One region of the Roseateles flavus genome, then DNA from elsewhere that is predicted to be linked to it. Evidence: riboswitches for the same ligand, from Rfam matches in the RefSeq annotation. Region 1 holds a riboswitch; the other holds the start of a gene.
What was found. A riboswitch is a leader RNA that binds a small molecule or an ion and turns the genes downstream of it on or off. The one in region 1 is predicted to bind glycine.

Region 1 (10,310 bases):
GCGGCAGCACGTCGTCGGCCACGAAGAAGGTCTGGCTCTTGCTCTTGCCCACGCGGGCGGCCAGAGTCATGGCCTCGGCGGCGGCGGTGGCCTCGTCCAGCATGGAGGCGTTGGCGATGGCCATGCCGGTGAGGTCGGTCACCATGGTCTGGAAGTTGACCAGGGCCTCCATGCGGCCTTGCGAGATCTCGGCCTGGTAGGGCGTGTAGGCGGTGTACCAGGCGGGGTTCTCGAGGATGTTGCGCAGGATGACGCCCGGGGTCAGGGTGCCGTAGTAGCCCTGGCCGATGTAGCTCTTGAGCACCTGGTTCTTGCTCGCGACGGCCTTCAGCTCGGCCAGCGCGGCGGCCTCGGTGGCGGCGGGCGGCAGCTGCATGCCGGCCGTGCGCTTGATGCTGGCGGGCACGATGGCCTCGATCAGGGCACGGCGCGAGGCCTGGCCGATCACGGACAGCATGGCGGCTTCATCGGCGGCATCGGGGCCGATGTGGCGGGCGTGGAATTCGGCGGCGTTCTCGAGTTCGCGCAGGGGCTTCAGGGCAGACATCAACATGGCAAATCCTTCATCGGTGACCGCGGCAGGCTCATGGCCGGCGGCGGCAGTCCGGGGCAGGGCGGTGGCAGGCAGGGGCCGCCCGGCAGATACGGAAACGGGCACGGACAGGACTGTCGGTGCCCGTTGTTCACCTCACGGCGATCAGCTGTTCTTGACCAGCTCGTCGTAGGCGGTGGCGTCCATCAGGGCGTCCAGCTCGGCCGGCTTGGACAGCTTGACCTTGAAGAACCAGCCCGAGGCCAGCGGGTCGCTGTTGGCGAGGGAAGGGTCGGCGCGCAGGGCTTCGTTGACCTCGGTGATCTCGCCGCTGACGGGCATGTAGACGTCGGCGGCGGCCTTGACGGACTCGACCACGCCGGCGACTTCCTTCTCGGCGAAGCTCTTGCCGACGTCGGGCAGGTCCACGAACACCACGTCGCCCAGCGCGTCTTGCGCATGGACGGTGATGCCCACGGTGGCGGTGCCGTCAGCGTTGATCTGGATCCACTCGTGGTCGGCGGTGTACTTGATGCTCATGGTGTGCTCCGAATGTCGGGAGAAAAGACCAGGGAAAACTGGACGGGGAAACAGGCGAGGGGCCAGTATCGGCCCCTCACACGCGGATGTCAGCCGCGGAAATAGCGGTGCGGCGCGAAGGGGGTGGCGGCCACGGTCATGGCAACGCGCTTGTCACGCACCAGGGCGAAGACTTCCGTGCCTTGCGGGGCGTAGGCCGTCTGCACATAGCCCAGGGCCACCGGCTGGTTGACCGTGGGGCCCAGGGAGCCGCTGGTCACGACGCCGATCTCGGTGCCGTCTGCGTTCACCAGCTTGGCGCCTTCGCGCACGGGCATGCGCTCGGCGGAGATCAGGCCCACGCGCTTGCGCTGCACGCCGTTGGCGAGCTGCTCGTTGACGATGTCGGCACCGGGATAGCCGCCGGCACGGGCGCCACCGGCGCGGCGCACCTTCTGGATGGCCCAGGTCAGGGCGCCTTCCACGGGGGTGGTGCTGGTGTCGATGTCATGGCCGTAGAGGCACAGGCCGGCTTCCAGGCGCAGGGTGTCGCGGGCGCCGAGGCCGATGGGCATCACTTCGGGCTGGGCCAGCAGCTTGCGGGCCAGCTCGACGGCCTGGTCGTTGTGCACCGAGATCTCGAAGCCGTCTTCGCCGGTGTAGCCCGAGCGGGTCAGGAAGGTCTCGATGCCGTCCAGATTGAAGAAGCCGCCGGTCATGAAGGTCAGCTTGGCGACTTCGGGGTTCAGGCGGGCCAGGGCCGTCACGGCCTGCGGGCCTTGCAGCGCGAGCAGGGCGCGCTCGGGGGTGGGGATCACCTCGCAGCGGCTGCCGATCTTGGCCTGCAGATGGGCCGTGTCCTGCTCCTTGCAGGCGGCGTTCACCACCACGAAGATGTCGTCGGGGCGGCGGCAGACCATCAGGTCGTCGAGGATGCCGCCCTGCTCGTTCGTGAAGAGGGCGTAGCGCTGCTTGTAGACGGGCAGGTCGATGATGTCCACCGGCACGATGGACTCCAGGGCGGCGCCGGCGTCAGCGCCCACCAGACGCAGCTGGCCCATGTGCGAGACGTCGAAGAGGCCGGCGGCCGTGCGGGTGTGCTTGTGCTCGGCCAGGATGCCGGCCTTGTACTGCACGGGCATGTCGTAGCCGCCGAAGGGCACCATCTTGGCACCGAGTTCGACGTGCAGGGCGTGCAGGGGGGTCTTCTTGAGATCGGCGGCGGGGGCGGACATGGGCAAATTCCTTCGAGGGCATTCTGGAACCCCAGCCCGGCCGTTGATCCGGGGATGGGGAGCTGCCCTCGCTGTCCGCTTTACCTGAGAGATTGGCCACCGGCGTATCGCCAGCAGCTTGCCCCTTCGGTGGACGGGCTCGAGACCCGTCTCTCTCCAGTGAGGAACGTTCCGATCGGAACGTTTTGTCAGTCCTTTTGCCTGAGCGTTCGAAGCGTGGGATCACCAATGCCTCTGCGCCTTCGGCGGCTCCCGCTAGAGAGCTCTCTCCTGACCGGGCGCATTGTAGCCATGGAATCAGCCCGCCCGGCAAGAGATTAAGGGGCTGCTAAGGCCGGGGGCTTTCTTCCGTGGAGAATTCTGCTTTTCCACCCCGACGTGCCCCGAGCCACCATGAGACTGCTGCTGGTCGAAGACGACCTGATGATCGGTGAGCCCCTGCTGGACCTGCTGCGGGCGGAAGGCTATGCGGTCGACTGGGTCCGCGACGGCGAGATGGCCGACACCGCGCTGCTGAGCCAGAACTATGACCTGCTGATCCTCGACCTGGGCCTGCCCAAGGCCGACGGCATGACGGTGCTCAAGCAGCTGCGCGGCCGCAAGCAGAGCCTGCCCGTGCTGATCGCCACGGCGCGCGATGCCCTGGAGCAGCGCATTGCCGGCCTGGACGCCGGGGCGGACGACTACGTGCTCAAGCCCTACGAGTTCCACGAGCTGCTGGCCCGCATCCGCGCCCTGCTGCGCCGGGCCCAGGGCCGTGCCGAGCCGGTCTACGAGCACAAGGGCGTGGCCATCAACCCCGCCACCCGCGAGGTGAGCAAGGACGGCCGCGAGGTCGTGCTCTCGGCGCGTGAGTGGGCGGTGCTGGAGCCGCTGCTGGCCCGGCCGGGCATGGTGCTGTCGCGCCAGCAGCTGGAGGAGAAGCTCTACGGCTGGAAGGACGAGATCTCCAGCAATGCGGTCGAGGTCTACATCCACGGCCTGCGCAAGAAGCTGGGCGCCGAGCTGATCCAGAACGTGCGCGGCGTGGGCTATCGCGTCCCCAAGGAATGAAGAGCCTCGAACGGCTGGCGGGCCTGCGGCGAGGGTTGATGCCGCGCTCGCTGCGCCAGCGCCTGATGATGTTCCTGCTGGCCGCCGTCTCGCTGGCGGCCTTCCTGCAGGCCTACAGCGCCTACCGCACGGCCCTGGCCGAGGCCGACCAGCTCTTCGACTACCAGATGCAGCAGATGGCTTTCTCACTGCGCGGCAGCATGGCGGGGCCGGGCAGCGGCACCATCTCGCTGCCCCTGGGCGAGCAGCAGAGCTTCGACTTCCATGTGCAGGTCTGGAGCCTGGACGGCGCCTCCATGTTCCGCTCACCCGGACCGTGGCTGCTGCCGCAGCGCGCGGTGCTGGGCTTCTCCGACGTCAGCGACCGTGGGCGCACCTTCCGCGTCTTCTCGGTGCAGACGCCGCTGCAGGTGATCCAGGTCGCCCAGGACCTCTCAGTGCGCCAGCGCATGGCCTCGCAACTGGCCTGGCGCACGGCCATGCCCACGCTGCTGATGCTGCCGCTGCTGGGTCTCGTCGTGTGGCTGGTCATCAGCCGTTCCCTGGACCCGGTGGAGCGCGTGCGCGCCCAGCTGGCGGACCGCTCGCCAGGCGATCTGGCGCCCGTCCCCGCGGGCGACCTGCCCAGCGAACTGCGGCCCATGGTGCAGGAGTTCAACGCCCTGCTGGGCCGCGTGCGCAGGGCCTTCGAGGACCAGCAGCACTTCGTGGCCGATGCGGCCCATGAGCTGCGCACGCCGCTGGCCGCGCTGAAGCTGCAGCTGCAGGCGCTGCAGCAGGGCAGCGCCATGAGCAGCACGGCAGGCGAGCCCGGCCTGAGGCGCCTGGAGCAGGGCATCGAGCGGGCCTCGCACCTGATCGAGCAACTGCTGTCCCTGGCCCGCCAGGAAGGCGCGGCCGCGCAGCGGGCGCTGGAGCCGGTGGCCCTGGACGCGCTCTGCCGCCAGGCCGTGGCCGATGCCAGCGAGCTGGGCAGCCTGCGCGGCGTGGACGTGGGCCTGCAGGACTGCGATGCCGCCTGGGTCCTGGGCCAGCCCGAAGGCCTGCGCGTGCTGCTGCGCAACCTGCTGGACAACGCCATCAAGTACAGCCCCGCGGGCGGCCAGGTGGACCTCAGCCTGCATGCCACGCCGGGAGAGGGTCAGGTCTTGCTGCTGGTGGAGGACAGCGGGCCGGGCATCCCCGCCGACGAGCGCCAGCGCGTCTTCGACCGCTTCTATCGCAGCAGTGCCTCGGCCTCGCAGGCGCCGGGCAGCGGCCTGGGCCTGGCCATCGTCAAGGCCATCGCCGAGCGCCATGGCGCCCAGCTGCGCCTGAGTCAGTCCAGTCGCCTGGGCGGCCTGCAGGTGGAGCTGCGCCTCCCGGCCTGCGAGCCGGGCGATGCGTCCTCAGACCGGGCTCAGCTTCGTTAAGCGGTTTCTAAGCGAGGCGTTCGAAAGTGCTGACCGTCGCGACCGTCCAGGTCGCTGCAGCCAAAAGGAGAACGCCATGACCGACCACCGCCTCAACCGCATGATCCCGGCCCGCCGCCTGGTCTGGGCCCTCGTCGCCGCTGGCGTGCTTGGTGCCGCCGGAGGTGCCGGTGCCATGCATGCCAGCAACACCCTCAAGACCAGCAACAGCGCGCCGGTGACGGCGCCTGCCGAGCCCGCTGCCACCACCAGCCCCGTGCTGGCCAGCGCCGCGCCTGCCGCCGTGAACGCGGCAGCGCCAGCGCCCATGGCCGCGGCCGCCTTGCCGGACTTCGCCACCATCGCCGCCCGCCAGGGCCCGGCCGTCGTCAACATCAGCGTTACGGGCACCGTGAAGACGCAGGCGCAGCGCCGTGGCGCCATGCCCGAGCTGGACCCCGACGATCCCTTCTACGAATTCTTCCGTCGCTTCCAGCCCCAGATCCCGCGCGGCGGCGAGATGCCCACCCGCGGCCAGGGCTCGGGATTCATCGTGTCCGAGGACGGCACCATCCTGACCAATGCCCACGTGGTGCGCGATGCCTCCGAGGTGACCGTCAAGCTGACCGACCGGCGCGAGTTCAAGGCCAAGGTGCTGGGCTCCGATCCCAAGACTGATGTGGCCGTGCTCAAGATCGAGGCCAAGGGCCTGCCTACCGTGACCCTGGGGAGCACGCGGGACCTGCGCGTGGGTGAATGGGTGCTGGCCATCGGCTCGCCCTTCGGCTTCGAGAACAGCGTCTCGGCCGGCGTGGTGAGCGCCAAGGGCCGCGCCCTGCCGCAGGAGAGCTTCGTGCCCTTCCTGCAGACCGACGTCGCCATCAACCCGGGCAACTCCGGCGGCCCGCTGTTCAATGCGCGCGGCGAGGTGGTGGGCATCAACTCGCAGATCTACAGCCAGAGCGGCGGCTATCAGGGCCTGTCCTTCGCGATTCCCGTCGAGGTGGCTCAGCGCGTGCGCCAGCAGATCGAGAAGGGCGGCAAGGTGCAGCACGCGCGCCTGGGCATCACCATCCAGGACGTCAACCAGGGCTTCGCCGATTCCTTCAAGCTGGCCCGGCCGGAAGGCGCGCTGGTGGCCAATATCGAGGAAGGCAGCGCGGGCGCGAAGGCCGGGTTGAAGTCGGGGGACGTGATCCTGAAGTTCAACGGCCAGCCCATCGTGGCCAGCAGCGACCTCCCGGCCCTGGTCGGCCAGGCCATGCCCGGCGAAACCGCGACGCTGGAAGTCTGGCGTCACGGCAAGCTCGAGACACTCAAGGCCAGGCTGGGTGATGACGGCGAGAAGAAGAGCCGCACGGCCCGGTCCGACGACGAGAGCGCGCCCCAGCAAGGCAAGCTGGGCCTGGCCCTGCGCCCGCTGGAGCCCCAGGAGCGCCGTGACAGCGGCGTGAAGGAAGGCCTGGTGATCGACGAGGTCAGCGGCCCCTCGGCCCAGGCCGGCGTGCGCCCGGGCGACGTGCTGCTGGCCGTCAACGGCACGCCGGTGAGCTCGGTCGAGCAGGTGCGCAGCGTGGTGGCGGGCGCCGAGAAGTCCGTGGCCCTGCTGGTGCAGCGCGGCAAGGACCGGATCTTCGTGCCGGTGAAGCTGGGCTGACGGGCCTGAAGCGGGCATGAAGAAGGGCGCCCCGCGGGGCGCCCTTTGTCGTTCCAGCCTGGATCGGGCCGTGGGCCGGGGCCTCAAGAGCCCCCGCGGGCCTCAATGGCCGTGATGCCCATGCCCCTCGCTCAGCGCGTCGGCATCCAGCGGCGTGCCTGCCGCATCGCCCTCGAAGAAGAAGGGCTTGCGGGCCTTCTGGCGTGGCGCGACCTCGTTCATGCTGGGCACGGCGTAGAGGCGGCCGCCCACCATCACCTGGCTGATGCGGTCGCTCTGGCGGATGTCCTTGAGCACATCGCCGTCGATGACCACCAGGTCGGCGAGCTTGCCTTGCTCCAGCGAGCCGATGTCCCTGTCCAGGCCGAGGTAGCGGGCCGGGTTCAGGGTCGCGCTGCGGATGGCCTCCAGCGAGCTCATGCCACCCAGGCCGAACATCCACATCTCCCAGTGCGCGCCCAGGCCCTCGCGCTGGCCGTGGGCGCCGATGTTGGTGCGGGTGCCGGCGCGCTCAAGCTCGGTGGCGGTCTTCGCGACCTGGATCACGTTGAAGTCCTCCTCGGGCGCGGTCTCGCGGCGCACGCTGCGGGGCTCCAGCACCGAGCGCGGCACGAACTTGGACAGGATGGGATGGCGCCAGACATCGCTGCGGGCGTACCAGTAATGCTCGCCGTCCAGGCCGCCATAGGCGACGTTGAGCGTGGGCGTGTAGCCCACGGCGGTCTGCGGCCACAGCTGCTTCACGTCCTCGTAGACCTTGGCCACGGGCAGGGCGTGCTCCACGCCCGTGTGGCCGTCCACCACCATGCTCATGTTCGTCTGGAACAGCGAGCCGCCCTCGGGCACCACCATCATGCCGGTCTCGCGTGCAGCGGCCAGCACCTGCTGGCGCTGCTCGCGGCGCGGCTGGTTGTAGCTCTTGACGCTGATGGCGCCCGCGGCCTTCATGCGCTTGAGGTGGGTGAGGGCGTCCTCGTAGCTGTTGATCAGGGCGCTGACATCGGCCTTGGCGCCGTAGAGGATGGTGCCGGTCGAGTAGATGCGCGGGCCGACCACGCGGCCGGCACGCTGCATCTCGGACTGCGTGAAGATCTCCGCCGTGCTGTTGCTCGGGTCATGGATGGTGGTGAGGCCGAAGGCCAGCGAGGCGTAGTTGACCCAGCTCTGCTGCGGGATCAGGCGTGACTCCGCCATGCCGCCGTGCCAGTGGGCATCGATGAGGCCGGGGATCAGGGTCTTGCCGCTGACGTCCACGCGGCGGGCATCGGCCGGCACGTGGACGCTGGAGGCCGCCCCCACCGCCACGATGCGGTCGCCCTCGACCAGCAGGGTGCCGTTGTCGATGACCTCGTTGCCCTTCATGGTGACGATGCGCCCGCCGGTGAAGGCGATGCGGCCTTGCGGCTTGTCGGCCTTCGCCCTGAAACCGATCGGCAGGCCCTGCTCGGCGGGCTTCCAGGCCTGGCCCTCGCCCTTGGCAAAGACCTGCTCCAGCGGCACGCTGAAGAGCTGGTCGGCCAGGGCGTAGTGCAGGGTCTTGCCGTCACCCGACCACTGCAGGTACTCGCCGGCATTGATGTCCAGCTGCTTGACCGGCACGGCGTCCATCTTGGGCGCCAGCGAGAGCGTCTTGCCCGTGGCCGGCAGCGGCACCACGTAGGCATGGAAGCGCTCGACGAAGCCCAGCCAGCGACCGTCCGGCGAGAGGCTGAATTCGCTGGCGAACTCGCTCTTGGCGACGTCCAGCTCGCTGCGGTCCTTGAGGTTCAGGCGCACCAGCTTGTGCACGCTGTCGACCTCGCTGGTCTGGGCGCTGCGGGTGAAGTAGACGGCCTCGCTGTCCCGGCCCCACTGCGGCGCCGTGCCGTCCTTGCTGATCCGCAGGGGCTCGCCCTGGCCGTCGGCGCGGGCGATGTAGAGGCCCGTCTCCAGGCCGTGCACCGGCGAGGTCAGGTAGCCGCCCCTGGACTTCTGGTAGACCACCCACTTGCCGTCCGGCGAAAGGCGCGGCGAGAGGTACTTGCCCGGCTCCTGCGTGAGGCGGGTTTCGCGGCCCGTGGCCAGGTCCAGCTTCCAGACGCTGCCAAGCGCCGCATCGTCCCAGCGCACATAGACCAGTTCGCGGCCGTCGCGGGAGAAGCTGGGGTAGTAGGCGAAGCCGCCTTCGTCCTTGCCCAGGGCGCGCGCAGCGGCCTGGCCGGTGCCGCCCTTCAAGTCCTTGATGTAGAGCCGGCCCAGGGCCGAATACACGACCTGCCCGCCGTCAGGCGAGACCGTCACCCAGCGCAGCTGCTTCACGTCGAACTCGGCCGGCGCCACCTCGTGCGCGAAGCGCAGGGCCGGGCGGATCTCCCGCGTGTCCTTGACATGGAAGGGGATCTCGGCGGCACTGCCCTTGAAGGGGTCGACGCGCCACAGCTTGCCCTGGGCCCACACCACGATGGCCTTGGCATCGGGCATCCACGCGAAAGCCGGGTAGACGCCATGCACCGACCAGCTCTCCTGCAGGTCACGCTCCAGCTGCCCCCAGGCTGCGAACTCGCGACCGCTTCGAAGGTCCTTGAGGAAGAGGGTGGACTGCGGACCCTCGGCGCCGCGCACCCGGCGCACGAAGGCCAGGTACTTGCCGTCCGGCGAGGGCGTGGGCCGCACGGCACCACCGGGGCCGGTCACGAAGGGCTCGGTCGTGCCGTCGTGCAGGTCCTGGCGGTAGATGCGGAAGATCTCGCCGTTGCCGTCCTTGTTGTACTGGAAGCTGCTGCCGGGCGTGCTGTCCTGCGAGTAGTACAGGAAGCGGCCGTCGGGGGAGATGGCCGGCTCGCCGCGGTCCTTCTGCCAGTTGGGCTTCTCGTTGAGCTGCACGCCCTTGCCTCCGTCCAGGTGGTACATCCAGATCTCGCCGGAGCCCAGGGAGCGGGTGCCCGTGAAGTGCTTGCGGGCGAGCACGTACTGGCCGTTGGGATGCCAGACGGGGTTGTTCATCAAACGGTAATCTTCGCTGGTGAGCGCGCGGGCGCCGGTGCCGTCGGCGTTCATCACCCAGATGTTGTCGCCACCGCCGGCATCGGACATGTAGACGATCTTCTTGCCGTCTGGCGAGAAGCGGGCCTGCATGTCCCAGGCCAGGCCGCGGGTCAGGGGGCGGGCCTCGCCGCCGGCCAGGGGCAGGGTGTAGAGGTCACCCAGCAGGTCGAAGACCAGGGTCTGGCCGTCGGGGCTCACGTCCACGCTCATCCAGGTGCCGCTGCGCACGTCGATGGAGACGGTCTGTGCCTCGCCAGGCGGATGGTTGACGTCCCAGGCCGGCTTCTTCGCCGTGGCGGCAGTGGAGACGGGGGCGGCCGGGGATGCCGGCGCCTCGGCGGCCTGGGCCATGCTGCTGCACAGCAGGGCGCTGGCCAGGGCCAGCAGGGCAGGGGCAAAAGGGTGGGGTGCGGGCTTTTTCATGGCGCGCGAGCATAGCCCCGGCCTCCGTGGCCGCCATTGGGGCCACCGCGAACGGCGGTTTTCGAGGGCTGAACGCCGGTCGGCGGCGCGCCTGGGGCGCCCCTCGCACAGGCGCTCGCGGGTTCAGACCGCCTCGTCCTGCGCCTCCAGCTCCCCCGTGGGCAGGCGCAGCAGGCCCGTGTGGAAGTCGTATTCGAAGACCTCGCCGTGCCGCGCCCAGGAGATGGCGGTATTCAGCACGGCGTCCGCCTCGCCAGGGTCCAGCTGCTCGCTGAGCAGACGCAGGAAGGGCTTCTCCGGCAGCTGGCCACTGCTCTCCTGCTCCAGGCTGTGGCGGATGTGGGCGATCAGGGGGACGCGGTCCAGCAACTGCTGCCCGAAGAGCTCCTGGCGCAGGGCGTGGCCGCCGTCCACATAGCGCTGGCCCAGGGCGCTGAGCTGCAGGTCGCCGCTTTCCAGCCAGGCCAGGCCCAGCA
Region 2 (10,310 bases), on a different contig from region 1:
CCCGCGCCCTGGCCTTCTACCAGCACCAGGGCTTCACGGAGATCCCCGGCTACGGCCACTATGCGGGCCGCGCGGACGCCGCCTGCCTCGGCCTCGCCCTGTGAGCGCCTCGCGCCTCAGCGGAAGACGCGCAGCAGCCGGCCGCTGTCGGTGAGCATCAGCAGCGCGCCGTCGGGCGCCTGCCTGACGTCGCGGATGCGCTCCCCGAGGTCGGCATACATCGCGCTGCGCTCCTGCACCGTGTTGCCGGCCAGCTTCAATCGCCACAGCGCCTGGCCCGCCAGGCTGCCGGAGAAGAGCTGCCCCTGCCACTCGGGGAACATGCTGCCGGTGTAGAACAGCAGGCCGGCTGGCGCGATGGAGGTCGGCACCCAGAAGGTCAGGGGCTCGACATAGGCCGGCGCATGCGTGCCGCCACCGATGCGGCAGGCGTCCCCCACCGGATCACCGTAGTTGCAGCCATAGCTGCGCACCGGCCAGCCGTAGTTGCCGCCGGGCGCAATGCGGTTGATCTCGTCACCGCCCTGCGGCCCGTGCTCGCTGACCCAGAGCTCGCCCGTCTGCGGATGCAGCGCGGCGCCCTGCGGATTGCGGTGGCCCAGCGAATAGATGCCCGGCGCGGCGACTGGGCCGAGCGCAGGGTTGTCGGCCGGAAGGCCGCCATCGCGGTTGATGCGCACCACCTTGCCCAAGGTCTTGCCCAGGTCCTGAGCGGGGCTGCCCTGCTGGCGCTCGCCCAGGGTCACGAAGAGGGTCTTGTCGCGGGCAAAGACCAGGCGGGAGCCGTAGTGCCCGGAGCCGCTGACCTTGGGGCTCTGGCGAAAGATCACCTGCCCCTCCACCAGGGCCGTGCCCTGCAGCCGGGCCTTGAAGACCGCCGTGCCGCTGCGCCCCGCCTCGCTGCCACTGCCCGGTTCGCTGAAGCTCAGGTAGACGAGGCCGTTCTGGCTGAAGTCGGGGTCGAGGGCCAGGTCCAGCAGGCCGCCCTGCCCCGCCGAGTCCACCGCTGGTGCGCCGCTGATGACCTCCTTCTGGCGCGCGTCGGCGCTGAGCCTCAGCAGGCCGCCGCTGCGCTGGGTCACCAGCAGGCGCCCGTCCGGCAGCACGGCCAGGGACCATGGGTTGCCCAGGTCCGTGCGGAGCGTGGCGAGCTGGGGAGTGGGGCTCGGCGTTGGTGTCGGTGTCGGCGTGGGTGTTGGTGTCGGCGTGGGTGTTGGTGTCGGCGTGGGTGTCGGTGTGGCGCTGGCGCTTGAGTCACCGCCGCCCCCTCCGCACGCCACCAGGGCCGCCACCATCAGGGCTCCCGAGCTTCGATGCCAAGCTGCCATGCGCCATCTCCCGTCGTGGATGCAGGCAGTCTAGGAGCTTGCCGGCGTCCCCGTTGTAAGAAGCTGTGGCGGCCTCAGTCCAAGGACGCCAGCGCCTGGCGCACCGCGGGCAGCGCGCGCTCGCGCAGGCCGGCATCGGGTTGCTCCTGCAGGGCCACATAAAGCGGCCACAGGAACTGGCGGGCGTTGTGCGCCAGGCGCAGGCGGCGGGCATCCCAGCTGCCGCCGCGAGCGGGCTCCAGCACCGTCAGCAGCCAGGCCTTCACCTGCTCCGCCGACCAGGCACTGCGCGCCAGGGCAAAGCGCGCGGCCCGCGCCAGGCGCTCGCCCTCGCCATGCTGGTAGGCGACCTGCCCCTGGGCCAGCACCTGGGCGCCCAGCGAGGCCAGCATGAGGGCCGCGCCGTCCGCATCCACGGCGGGGTTCAGGGCCAGCTGCATCAGCAGATCGGCGCCGTGGGCCACCCCATGGCGCCAGCCCTCGCGGTCGTCATGCGCGCGGTAGTCGCGCCATTGCCGCAGCCAGGAAGCGCCTGCCACCAGCAGGGCCTCGCGCTCGGCAGGCTGCAGAAAGGGCTGGACGCGATCGACACGGGCGACCTCGGACAGCGCCAGCGCCGCAAAGGGCGCGTGAAACCCCGGAGCGTCCGGCGGCGCCTGCAGCACGGACAGCCAGCGATCGCGCAGCAGGCGCAGGGTTTCAGGGGTGAGCCGGCCGGCGCGCATCCAGGCGGAAAGCAGCTCGAAGCCCAGCTCGTCACGCAAGGCGGGATCGGGCGAGGACAGACAGTCGGCCAGAGAGAGCGCCACTCGCTGGAAGGGCGCCGCCGGGCGCGCGGCGTCCTGCGTCCAGGCACGCAGCTGCGCGGCCTGCTGGACCTGGCCCTCCAAGGACGGCGGGCAATCCGCCGCAGCCGGGGCCACGAACGCCGCCATCAGGGCCAGGCCAGCCCAGGTCCGGCCTCCGATGCAGACTTTTGCAGTGCGTCCCATGCGGACCTCCTTGGCGCGCATCTTGGGCGCGCCTCGGCTCCCGCGCCACCGGACTTGCCCGCCGTGCACAAAGCCATGGGAGACCGCTGGCGCAGGCGGCCCGCTTGCCGACGGCCGCCCCGGCCACGTACACTGCGCGTCGGATTCAGGAGAGTGCAGACCCCATGCCATGTTCATGCGGGCCTGCCGCCGAAGGCGCAAGCTCCCATACTCGCTCAGGCCCCGTACTGGATCCGTCATCAAGCCGAATGCTGGAGAGTGAGGCCAGGCTCCGAGCCCGGCTTCCGCCGAAGGAGCAAGGCCGCAGACCCTGAAGTCCAGCGGCTGAATCTCTCAGGTACCGAGGACAGCGGGAGCGGCGCGCACAGGCGCACGCTCTCTTTGGCCCGGGGTTTTTTCTGCCCCTCACGCCCGAGTCACGCACGCCTGCGCGTTCAACCCTCAGTTCATCGAGAGTTCCGCATGCATGTCATCGTCCTGGGCGCCGGCGTCACCGGCATCAGCACCGCCTGGTATCTCCGCCGGGCCGGCCACGAAGTCACCGTCATCGACCGCCAGCCCGCAGCCGGCCTGGAGACCAGCTACGCCAATGGCGGGCAGATCTCCGTCTCCCATGCCGAGCCCTGGGCCAATCCCGGCGCACCGCTGAAGGTGCTCAAGTGGCTCATGAAGGAGGACGCCCCCCTGCTCTTCCGCCTGCGCGCGGACCTGGCCCAGTGGCGCTGGGGCCTGCAGTTCCTGCGCGAGTGCACGCAGGGCCGCACGGCGCACAACATCCGCAACATCGTCAAGCTGGGCCTCTACAGCCGCGAGCAACTGCGCGAGCTGCGCGGCCAACTGGGCCTGCAATACGACCAGCGCACCCAGGGCATCCTGCACTTCTACACCAGCGAGGCCGAGTACGAGGCGGCGCAGGAGCCGGCCCGCATCATGCGCGAGCAGGGCTGCGAGCTGGACATGAAGACGCCCGACGAATGCGTGGCCATCGAGCCCGCGCTGGCCCAGTGCCGGCAGCAGATCGTCGGCGGTTCGATGACGCCCAGCGACGAGTCCGGCGACGCCCACCGCTTCACCCAGGCCCTGGCCGCCCGCTGTGCGGAAGCCGGCGTGCGCTTCGCCTACGACACCCGCATCCTGGGCCTGGAAGGCAGCCGCGAGTCCGGCATCAGCCGCGTGATCTGCGCCGATGCGAACGGCGTGGTGCAGCGCCTGGCCGCCGACCGCTTCGTGCTGTGCATGGGCAGCTTCAGCCGCGGCCTGGCACGCGAGCTGGGCATCCATCTCAACATCTACCCGGCCAAGGGCTACTCGGTGACGCTGCCGGTGATCTCGCCCGAGCACAGCTACCAGGTCTCTCTGACGGACGACGAGTACAAGCTGGTCTTCTCGCGCCTGGGCGACCGCCTGCGCATTGCCGGCACGGCCGAGCTCAACGGCTACAGCACCGAGCTGAACCTCACCCGCTGCGAGGCCATCGTGCGTCGCACGCGCGAGCTCTTCCCCTCCATGACCGACGGCCGCGGCGCGCAGTTCTGGACCGGCCTGCGGCCCGCCACGCCGTCCAACCTGCCCTATATCGGCGCCAGCCACGTGCCCAACGTCTACCTCAACACCGGGCACGGCACCCTGGGCTGGACCCATGCCTGCGGCTCGGCGGCGGCCATTGCGGACATCGTCAGCGGCCGGCGGCCCGTCCTGGACTACGCCTTCACCGCAGCCACGCAGGAGCAGCTGGAAGACGGCGAGCTGCGCTACGCCTGAACGACGTCAGGTCTTGCGCACGCCCCCTTGTGCGGGGCCATGCCTTGCCCTAGGCTCAGGCCACGGCATTTGTGCATCGGTCCCGACCTCAAGGAGCACGCCTATGGCCTCCAGCCCTTCGTCCGCAGGAGGCGCTGCCTCCGGCCTGTCCGGCAGCGCGCAGGATTCCCGCCTGCAGAGCCTGCGCACCCTGGCCCTGGTCGGCCCCGCAGGCAGCGGCAAGACCACCTTGTGCGAGGCCCTGCTGCTGCAGGCGGGCGCCATCAAGCAGGCAGGATCCGTCGAGAAGGGCAACACGGTCAGTGACCACGAAGCCCTGGAGCGCCGCATGCAGCATTCGCTGCAGACCAGCGCCGTCCACCTCGACTGGCAGGGCCTGCGCCTGCATGTGCTGGACACCCCGGGCGCGCCGGACTTCATCGGCCAGGCCCTCCCCGCGCTGGAAGCCGTGGAGAGCGCCGTGCTGGTGCTCAATGCGCAGGCTGGACTGGAGCTGATGGCCACGCGGCTGATGGAGGTCGCGGCCCAGCGCGAGCGCACGCGCCTGGTCGTGATCAACAAGATCGACGCCCCGGAGGTCGACCTCCCCGGCCTGCTGGCCCTGCTGCAGGAGCGCCTGGGCAAGGAATGCCTGCCGCTGAACCTGCCGGCCGGCGGCGGCACGCGGGTCTCGGACTGCTTTTTCCAGCGCGACGGCGACAGCGACTTCGGCTCCGTGGCCGAGGCCCATCGGGCCTTGGTGGAACAGGTGGTGGAGGTCGACGGTGACTTCGTCGAGCGCTACCTCAACGAAGGCGACGTCCCCGCCAGCGAGCTGCATGCGCCCCTGGAGCAGGCCCTGCGCGAGGGCCACCTCATCCCCGTGTGCTTCACCGCGGCGAAGTCCGGCGTGGGCGTGCCCGAGCTGCTGGACGCCATCGCGCGCCTGCTGCCTCACCCGGGCGAGGCCAACCCGCCGCAGTTCCTGGAGGGCGAGGGCGCCGACGCCCGCCCGCTGAAACCCCTGCCCGATGCAGACCGCCACGTGCTGGCCCACGTCTTCAAGATCCAGGCCGACCCCTACCTCGGCAAGCTGGCCCTGCTGCGCGTCCATCAGGGCACGCTGAAACGCAATGCCCAGCTCTATGTGGGCCATGCACGCAAGCCGGTGCGCGTCAGCCATCTCTTCATGCTGCGCGGCAAGGAGCATGTGGAGGTGGAGCAGGCCCTTCCGGGCGACCTCTGCGCCGTGGCCAAGATCGACGAGCTGCACTACGACGCCGTGCTGCACGACGCGCCCGAAGACGAACACCTGCACCTGGCCCCGCTGCAATTCCCCGAGCCGGTGCACGGCCTGGCGATCAGCCCTGCCCGGCATGGCGACGAGCAACGCCTGTGGGACCAGCTGCGCCGCCTGGTCGACGAAGATCCCTGCCTGCGCCTGGAACATGCCGCCCAGACCAACGAGACCCTCGTCTACGGCCTGGGCGAACTGCATCTGCGCGTGCTGCTGGAGCGCCTGCGCGAGACCTACAAGGGCGAGGTGCAGACGCAGCCGCCACGCGTGGCCTACCGGGAGACCATCTCCTCGCCCTCCGAGGGCCATTACCGCCACAAGAAGCAGAGCGGCGGCGCCGGACAGTTCGGCGAGGTGTGGCTGCGCATCGAGCCCCTGGAGCGAGGCGCCGGCTTCGAATTCCGCGACGAGGTCAAGGGCGGCACCATCCCCGGTGTCTTCATGCCCGCCGTCGAGAAGGGTGTGCGCCAGGCCCTGGCCCAGGGCGTGATCGCCGGCTTCCCGCTGGTGGACCTGCGGGTGGTGGTGTTCGACGGCAAGCACCACTCGGTGGACTCCAAGGAAATCGCCTTCGTGACCGCCGGGCGCAAGGCCCTGATGGCCGCCGTGCTGGAGGCCCGCCCGCAAGTGCTGGAACCCATCGTGCAGGTGGAGATCCTCGCCCCCGCCGCCACCATGGGGGACATCACCGGCGACCTGGCCTCGCGGCGCGGGCAGGTGCTGGGCACGGGCAATCCGGTGCCGGGCAGCATCAGCATCCAGGGCCTGGCCCCGCTGGCCGAGCTCGTCAGCTACCAGACGCGGCTCAATGCCCTGACCAGCGGCCAGGGCCGCTACACCATCAGCCTCTCGCACTACGAGCTGGTACCACCCAATATGCAGGCGCAGCTGGTGGCGGCCCACAAGCCGCACGACGAGGACGAGTGAGGACAATCACACCGGGCTTGAGTGAACAAGGCTTTATCATTGCGGGATGTGTTCCGCTGCCCGGGACGTCGCTCAGGTCCGTCTGGACAACGCGATGATCCTGTTTGAAGAGTTCGTCGCCGCCACCATCAAGCACCCCGATGCCGCCGCTCTGCGCGGCCTGGAGCGGCGTTTCGCGGAGCGCTTGCAGATCCAGCCCAGCTACTGGAGCCAGATCAAGAGCCGTTCGCGCCAGATCGGCGAACGCCTGGCCCGGCAGTTCGAGCAGCTGTGCCACAAGCCGCCCGGCTGGATGGACCTGGAGCACGGCCAGGCCCCGGCGCCCGCGGGCGACACCGAACCTGCCCTGCCCCGCGATGACGACGAACGCTTCATCATCGGCCTGGTGCTGACCTACTATCGCCGCCATCCCCAGCGCGCCCGCACGCGCCTGCTGGACCTGCTGGGCGAGGTGCTGACGCCGCCGGAGAGCCCGGCGCCCGCCCCGGTGGTGCATCCTGCCGCCGGCACGGGGGCGCGCAGCTCGGCCGCCAGGCCGCCCGCCGCGCCCGCTTCGGCGGCGTCGCACGCCAGCGATCTGGACGACTGGCGCCGACTCCAGCAGGGCATCGCCCCGCTCAAGCCCAAGAAGCGTTAATCAGGGACAGCGGTGCCAGCGCCCGGCCACGGCCGGCGCGCTTTCTCTCGGGGCCGCTGCCGCCCGCTCCCCCGCCCCCGTACAAGGCCCATGCCCAGGCGCTTCCCGCGCCTGGCGCGCACATCGCACGCGCCGCGCGAGCTTCGCACGGCGCTTGGGATTGCTTTGCATCAGAGATAAAAAGCGCTTGCGCAAGATAATCAATCGTTTATCATTTGCGCAAGTCGCGGACGGGTTCACCGCGATGAGTTCCTCACCACCGCGCGTCACCCCGCCCCTGCAGTGCCAGGGTGACGCCGCCTCGGTGAGCACCAGCAACCTCACCTGACCCTGGTCATCAGGGCCATGCCAGCCACGCGTCACCGCCGAACCCGGGCCGACGCCGGCTTGCTCAAGGCCCCCGGGCGCACCCAGCGCCCTGATGTGCCAGCGCCTGCCTGTGCCCTGCGGCCTGCCGCCCTGCGCGTGGCTTCGAACCACCGCCTGCGCAAGCGTCCCTGCCGCCATGCCCTGACTTGAGACCGGTCCCGTGCCGGGCCAGCCTGCGGGTGGATCCGTCCACCGGCCCGGCGCCGCCTGTGCATCGTCCGATCAACCCTTCATTGCCTGCGCCGGCCCGACGAACCCGGGAGGCGCCAAGGAGAGCGACATGTCCCAGTTCACCGCCCCTCGCCCGCAGCTGACGCTGCAGGGCCGAAAACCGCGCAATCCCCTGGTGGCGCCGGCCCTGCTGCGGCAGGCCGGCCGCCACCAGGCCCAACGCGCCGCCGAACGCCAGCGCGCCAAGCAAGACCTGGCCCTGGAAATCCGCCGTCTGCGCCCAGACGAGCGCAGTCCGTGAATCGCAAGCCTCGCCGCCTGCCGGCGCGAGGCCCGAGGGAGCACCATCATGCAAAAGATCATCAAGACGACGCGCTTCGGCATCGTCAGTACCAGCAGCGACGTCCTGGCAGCCCTGTCCCTGCGCCTGATGCGCTGGCTCAGCGCCCCCGCTGCATCCGAAAGCCGTGTTGAGACGGCCGAGCAAGCCACGGAAGAAGCCGCCACCGAGGCCCTGCCGCGCCGCCGCGCCGGGGACCCCATCGGCAGCGTCCGCTTCGACGGCGAACGCCTCGGCGGCTGGCCGGGCGAAGGGAGGATCCGATGAGACGATTTTTCCTCACTTTGCTGCTGGCAGTCGGGAGCCTGGCGCTCAAGTTGGGCACGGCATTGCCGATACTCGACAAAAGCGCCTACGCTATGGCCTGCGATGAGCACCCCGCCCCCCCAGCCGTTCACTCCACTGAGCAAGCCCTTCCTGGACTTGAATCGCTGGACTGCGTTTTTCCGGGAGGCGGAGATCCCTGTCTTGGCATCGACAGCCGAACAGCTCGAGCTCTGGCGTGCTAACGAGGACGCCGTCGATGCCAACAGCATCGGCGAAGGCCTGGCCACCGACCCGCTGATGACGCTCAAGGTGCTGCGCTTCGCCTCGGCCCATCGGTCCAGCCGCCTGCTGGCCGATGCCGAGACGGTGACCGCAGCGCTGGTGTTGATGGGCATCACGCCCTTCTTCAAGTACTTCGGCCCCCAGCCCACCGTCGAGGACCGCCTCGCCCACCTGCCCGTGGCCTATGGCGGCCTGATGCGGGTGATGCGACGCGCCGACCGCGCGGCGCGCTTTGCCCTGGGCTTCGCCGCCCACCGGCTGGACCCGGACGCCGCCATCATCCACAGCGCAGCCCTGCTGCACGACTTCGCAGAGATGCTGCTGTGGTGCCACGCCCCGGACCTCGCCCAGAAGGTCCAATGGCGCATGGCCTCGCAGCCCGGCACACGCAGCGTGACCGCACAGAAGGAAGTGCTCAATATCGAGTTGGGGGACCTGGAGCAGAGCCTCATGCGGGCCTGGCGCCTGCCCGAGCTGCTGACCCACTGCACCGACGACAAGCGCGGGCATGATCCGCAGGTCCAGTGCGTGCGCCTCGCTGTGCGCCTGGCCCGACACACCGCGGACAGCTGGGAGAACCCCGCCGTCCCCGACGACCTCCGCGAGATCGGCGAGCTGCTCACGCTGGGCCCGACGCACACGCTCAAGCTGCTGCACGAGCTGGACGTCCGCTGACGCCTTCGGTGGGGCCGGGCGGCCCTCGGTTGGCCTCGGCGCGTCAAGGCGCCCTCGCCCGCCACCATCGCCCAGCCTATGATGCGGGCCATGGCCGGCCCTACCCAAGACTTCTGGCAGCAACGCTTCGAACAAGGGCAGACGCCCTGGGATCGCGGCGCACCTCACCCCCAGTTGCAGGCCTGGCTCGATGCCGGTGTACTGCGCCCAGGCCAGCGCGTGCTGGTGCCGGGCTGTGGCAATGGGCACGAGCTGCAGTCACTGGCCCGGCACGGGCTGATCGCCCGTGGCCTCGACTACGCCCCAGCGGCCGTCGCTCGCGCCCGCCAGGGCCTGCTGGAAGCCGGCCTGGGCGCCGATGTCGAGGAGGCCGATGTGCTGCAATGGCAGCCGCCGGAGGACGCACGCCCCGGGGTGGTCTACGAGCAGACCTGCCTGTGTGCCCTGCATCCCGACCATTGGCAGGTCTATGCGGCCCAACTGGCCCGCTGGCTGCCGCCCGGTGGCCTGCTGCTGGCCCTGTTCATGCAGGCCAGGCGTGAATCCGCTGCGCAAGGCCTGGTCGAAGGCCCGCCTTATCACTGCGACATCAACGCCATGCGCGCCCTGTTTCCCGCCACGCTGTGGGAATGGCCTGCGCCGCCCTATACCGCCATCGCGCATGCGCAGGGCTGGCAGGAGCTGGCCCTCGCACTGCGCCGCCGCTGAGGCCCTCGGGCGAGGGCCCGGGCGTGGCTCACAGCGGCAGGGCCGTCGTGTTCTTGAGCCGGTCCAGCACGAAGCTGGTCTTGCAGTCCTGCACGCTGGGATGCTTGAGCAGCGTCTCGGTGATGAAGCGCGCGTAGTGCGCCATGTCTTCCACCAGCACACGCAGCAGGTAGTCCATGTCACCCGTCAGCGCCGAGCATTCGACGACTTCCGGCCACGTCTGCACCGCGGCGCGGAAGAGGTCCATCGGGTTGCGCTTGTGCGATTCGGTGTGCTTTTCGAGCCGCACATTGATGTAGGCCGTGAGCCCCAGGCCGACGGCCTCCGGATTCACCAGGGCCACATAGGCCGAGATGACGCCGATCTCCTCCAGCCGGCGGACCCGCCTCAGCACGGCCGAGGCCGAGAGGTTGACCTGTGACGCCAGGGCATCGTAGGTGACGCGGCCATCGACCTGCAGCGCCCTCAAAATGCGCCGGTCGATGGCGTCGAGCTGACTTTCCTTGTCCATATCAAGATTCTTGCAGCTTTCCTGCACACCCCTTTGGTGACGTCCACAAGATCGCATGAATCCTGC

Region 2: it holds a riboswitch for glycine, as region 1 does, so the genes downstream of both, ABDJ40_RS23065 (D-amino acid dehydrogenase) here and gcvT (glycine cleavage system aminomethyltransferase GcvT) in region 1, are expected to answer to the same signal.

The regions. Positions count from the first base shown of each region.
Region 1 is NZ_JBDPZC010000006.1:140,471-150,780, reverse strand. Features, by position in the region: gene gcvP (aminomethyl-transferring glycine dehydrogenase) at 1-553, opposite strand, end outside; gene gcvH (glycine cleavage system protein GcvH) at 698-1,072, opposite strand; gene gcvT (glycine cleavage system aminomethyltransferase GcvT) at 1,162-2,286, opposite strand; glycine riboswitch at 2,348-2,456, opposite strand; glycine riboswitch at 2,466-2,569, opposite strand; gene ABDJ40_RS13945 (response regulator) at 2,680-3,339, shown strand; gene ABDJ40_RS13940 (ATP-binding protein) at 3,336-4,751, shown strand; gene ABDJ40_RS13935 (DegQ family serine endoprotease) at 4,828-6,387, shown strand; gene ABDJ40_RS13930 (amidohydrolase family protein) at 6,490-9,834, opposite strand; gene ABDJ40_RS13925 (ABC transporter ATP-binding protein) at 9,958-10,310, opposite strand, start outside.
Region 2 is NZ_JBDPZC010000017.1:5,981-16,290, reverse strand. Features, by position in the region: gene ABDJ40_RS23080 (GNAT family N-acetyltransferase) at 1-104, shown strand, start outside; gene ABDJ40_RS23075 (PQQ-dependent sugar dehydrogenase) at 117-1,328, opposite strand; gene ABDJ40_RS23070 (DUF2785 domain-containing protein) at 1,403-2,320, opposite strand; glycine riboswitch at 2,457-2,560, shown strand; glycine riboswitch at 2,562-2,680, shown strand; gene ABDJ40_RS23065 (D-amino acid dehydrogenase) at 2,783-4,081, shown strand; gene fusA (elongation factor G) at 4,185-6,284, shown strand; gene ABDJ40_RS23055 (hypothetical protein) at 6,379-6,921, shown strand; gene ABDJ40_RS23050 (hypothetical protein) at 7,571-7,762, shown strand; gene ABDJ40_RS23045 (hypothetical protein) at 7,811-8,068, shown strand; gene ABDJ40_RS23040 (HDOD domain-containing protein) at 8,270-9,025, shown strand; gene ABDJ40_RS23035 (methyltransferase domain-containing protein) at 9,116-9,733, shown strand; gene ABDJ40_RS23030 (Lrp/AsnC family transcriptional regulator) at 9,762-10,244, opposite strand.